DNA from 2 places in the Clostridium sp. CTA-5 genome. Region 1 is predicted to be linked to the other one. Evidence: a T-box and tRNA genes for the amino acid it is inferred to sense, from the RefSeq annotation. Region 1 holds a T-box; the other holds one or more tRNA genes.
What was found. A T-box is a leader RNA that pairs with one kind of tRNA and senses whether it is charged. The one in region 1 lies ahead of argS (arginine--tRNA ligase), so its partner is inferred to be a tRNA-Arg.
Positions count from the first base shown of each region.

Region 1 (2,203 bases):
GTTTCTCCTTCAAATGATAATATTTCTTTCCAATCAAATACTATATCTTTCTCTCTTGAGTTCTTTAAATAAGTAAAGATAATAGCTCCAACACCTATTTTCTTAGCTACTTCCTCTTTATTTTCAAGATTTGGATTCTTTTCATTAATAACTTCTAAAGTCTTTTCAATTGATTCTCTTATTAAATCATCAAGTAAAACAACTTCTCCTTTTCTAGTTGAAAGCTTTCTATCTGCAAATTTAACTAATCCAAAGCCTACATGAACACAATCTTTAGCCCATTCATGTCCTGCAAGTTCTAACACTTTAAATACTTGTTTAAAATGTAGTGCTTGTGGACTACCAACTACATAGATACTCTTATAAAAATCATAAGTTTTCTTTCTGTACATAGCTGCTGCTAAATCTCTTGTTGCATATATAGATGCTCCATCACCTTTTAAGACTATACATGGAGGCATATTGTAATCATCAAGCATTACAACTTGTGCTCCATTACTTTCTACAAGCAATCCCTTATCTTTTAATTCATTAACAACAACATCCATTTTATCGTTATAGAATGCTTCTCCTGCTAATGAATCAAATTTTACACCTAATATATCATAAACTCTTTCAAATTCTTTTAAACTTAAATCTCTGAATCTTTTCCAAAGAGCTTCAGCCTCTTTATCACCTGTTTCTAGCTTTTTAAAATACATTCTTCCTTCATCTTCTAAGCTAGGATCTTTTTCAGCTTCTTCATGGAATTTGACATAAATTCTTAAAAGTTCATCAATAGGTGATTTTTCTAAAGCTTCTTCATCTACCCATCTATTATAAGCTGATATAAGCTTACCAAATTGAGTACCCCAATCTCCTAAGTGATTTATTCCTTCAACATTATATCCTTCTTTTTTAAACATTTTATATAAAGAATTTCCAATAGCTGTTGTAAATAAATGTCCAACATGGAATGGCTTAGCTATATTAGGAGAAGAATATTCAACACACACTGTTTTCCCTTCACCTATATTCGATTCACCATATTTATCTCCATCTTTCATTATCTTTTCAATTGTATTTTCAGCAAATATACCCTTATCTACAAAGAAGTTTAAATATGGTCCTAAATTTTCAATTCTTTCAAAACCTTCTTTATTGATAGATTCTTTTAAAGTTTCTGATATCATATTTGGAGCTTTTCTCATAACCTTTGCAAGTTGAAAACATGGGAATGCATAATCCCCCATTTCTGATTTAGGTGGTATTTCAATAAGCTTTTCTATCGTATCAAGTTCTAAATCTACATGTTCTTTAATTAATTGTGCAATTTTATTTTTATAATCCATATTTATCCTCCTCAGGGCATTTCTAACATAACTTTGATTATAATGTTATATACTTTTGATTTATATTTTAAAAATGTATATATTTATTTTATATATATGTTCTAATTAAATTAATACATTTATGATCTTTTATATAATTTATATAGAAAATTATATCTTTAACCAACAATATCGACTTAGAATCATATATATCATAAATTTTCTATATAAGAGTTATCAACAAATTTTATTTTTTAACCATGAACCATTTTTAAACATAGTGCAAGATTAATTATGACACATATTATTTATTTTTTATCCTTTAAATTATATTTTTAAACTCTATTTTAAATTACAATTTAAATTGCCCACAAATTCTTTATTAATATAAATTCTTAAAGAAAAAAAATCCCTCTCTTAAAATTAAGAGACGAATTATCCGCGGTACCACTCTAATTGTGTTATTATTTAATAAAGTATTAAATAATAACACCACTTAACTTTTAACGCAAAGTTATTTGCGGTCTTCCTTACTTTAATGAATTTCAGGTGACTTCTCCAAGGCTCTTTTCCTATTAATCTATCCACAAGGCTCACACCATCTCCTTATTCGCTTTAGGAATCAATTAACGTACTCTTCTCTTCTCAGAATTTTTCCATATTAATCTTTATTTATTATACAAATGATAGATAATTTTGTCAATGTAAAAATTATAAAAATTAAATCGATTCAACGTATTAATTATTTGATAAATGTTGTATAATCTATAGTAATATTTAATAAAATAACAATTATTATAAATAATATGAGGAGTTATAAAATGAATAAAATAGGTGTTATTTATATCGGTGCTAATTCTGTTAAGTTTACACTGATGAATGTTATGAAAAAT
Region 1 covers NZ_BAAAAT010000004.1:150,796-152,998, reverse strand. Annotated here, with positions in the region: gene argS (arginine--tRNA ligase) at 1-1,331, opposite strand, end outside; T-box leader at 1,734-1,966, opposite strand; gene ACYUET_RS10310 (Ppx/GppA phosphatase family protein) at 2,132-2,203, shown strand, end outside.

Region 2 (2,203 bases), on a different contig from region 1:
AACATCAGTAATATTAATTAGAATACTTATAATTACTCTAAATTAATATTATTGATGTTTTTTATCACTTTTTAAAATTAACTGAAATAATAAAAAAATCTCTTATTTAACAAAATATATATTCACTAACTTTGACAATTCATCATTTAATGCTAATTGAACTATCTTACCATTATTTAATTCGAAATTATACTTTTGTAAATTATCTATACTAGTATTATAAAATTTTCTTATTCTTTTATTATTTGATTCTCCACCTCTTACCATATAAGCTTGTCTTAAACAATGCTTGTCTATTTTTATAGCAATCTTTCTTCTACTCATATTAAAAATTCTAGTTACACTTAATGTTCTATCAAAAAATTCATATTCATAATCAACATAACTAAACATGCTTATTAAAAATAACGCTATTCCTAAAATTATTAACGCTACTGTTATAAGTATAGAAATAAATATCATAAACAATGCTAGTATAAAAACAACTATAGAAACTTTTTTAGCAACCTCACTAGCTTTATATGATTTATTTGAGGGAATAAACTGTTCTGCAAATATATCCATATAAAATCCTTCCTTTCCCAACCCTTTTTATCTTTATGTTATATTACTCTTTATTTACCAAAATATTCTAAATACTAATAAACAGTATTAATAATATTCTTATTTTTTAAGTTGTATATAGCTAATATTTTAATAATTATCTTTTAATTTAAAATCAAAAAAAATCTTACCTCATATTAAAATCTAATTATTACTAAATTTGTATAACATAAACTTTTTTTTACAATTCTATTTTAATTGATTTATCTAAAAATTTCATTATAAATTTTAATTAAACCATTCTCTTATATTCTAATTCTATAATAAATATATTACATTTAAGATTTTTACATTATATTTATTATTTAAAATATAGCGTATTGAATATTTAGACAATAAAAATACAATAAAGCCACAATTATTATAATCAATAATTGTGGCTTTATTGGTATCCCCAGTAGGAATCGAACCTACATCTGTCCCTTAGGAGGGGACTGTTCTATCCATTTAACTATGAGGACACATGTTTGTTGAAATTACATAATAAATTGTATTATACTTGCTATTTATTGTCAAGTAAACCATGTCCTTATCTATTTAACACTATGTTTTCAGTAAATGTTGATATTATGTATAAAAGCCAAGTGGCATTGGAATTTGCTTTTTAGAACTCTTAAGTGAAAGTCAAAATTTTATATTTTGTTACTTGAACTTACTCAGTGAATGTATATGAGTCGAGTTTCCTTTTAGTCTTACAATTACTTGCTTGTCATCAATCTTTGATTGGGAACATGCATTAATTGGACTAAACTTTATTTTAGAGTTCTTAAAGTAAATTCCTCTGTCCATAAGCGTTATATCATAATATCAACACTATTTTAAAACATTCCTATTATCTAATAACTTTTTAAGTTCTAAATAACTATCTTCTACTTCTTCTATTGGAAGATTTCCTTTTATTAAAATCTCTCTACTCTTTTGTTTAAGTCTAGTATAAAACTCTATTCCTTCTTGTATGATATTTTTATCATTATTACTTTTTTCAACCATATAAAATATCATATCTTCTGCCTTATCGAATTTTTCAATTAACTCATAAAGTTTTATTACTCTCTTATCATCTTCTAAAGGAAGGTCATAATTACTCAATACATCTAAAAGCATTAAAATATCTTCATTATATTTTTTAGTTTCAATGTCTTCTTCTTCATAAGCTTGATAAAATGCTTGTAATGACTTTTGATAGTAGATTACCATCTTATTATCATCTTTTTCTTTTGAGCAAACAATCCCTTGAAGTTGCAATAATTCTCCTAGCGCTATATATTTCCAAACATTAAAATAGCTATCTCTACTTATTATGTCTTTAATACTGTTAAATGATAATGTATCTATAGTGTCTATTTCTAATCCTACTAAAGTTTTTAATTGCTTATTTATTACATGTTTAGCACTTTCAAAGTCATGATTTAAAATTTCCTTATTTACCTCTTCTTTTACTAAATCTAAGCTATGCTCCATTTCTTTCATATAATCATTTTTTAACACCCTTATCACCCCTACAAATTATCTTATACCTATGCTTAAATTTATTATTAATCTTTTTTCTTACAAAATCCACTATTTTAGTTATTAATGGCCCTGATGCCACTATTACAGC
Region 2 covers NZ_BAAAAT010000014.1:52,235-54,437, forward strand. Annotated here, with positions in the region: gene ACYUET_RS17570 (hypothetical protein) at 103-564, opposite strand; tRNA gene ACYUET_RS17575 (tRNA-Arg) at 990-1,064, opposite strand; gene ACYUET_RS17580 (DUF6483 family protein) at 1,417-2,091, opposite strand; gene ACYUET_RS17585 (cation-translocating P-type ATPase) at 2,078-2,203, opposite strand, start outside.
Region 2: it encodes a tRNA-Arg, which carries the amino acid that the T-box ahead of argS (arginine--tRNA ligase) is inferred to sense. The anticodon was not compared.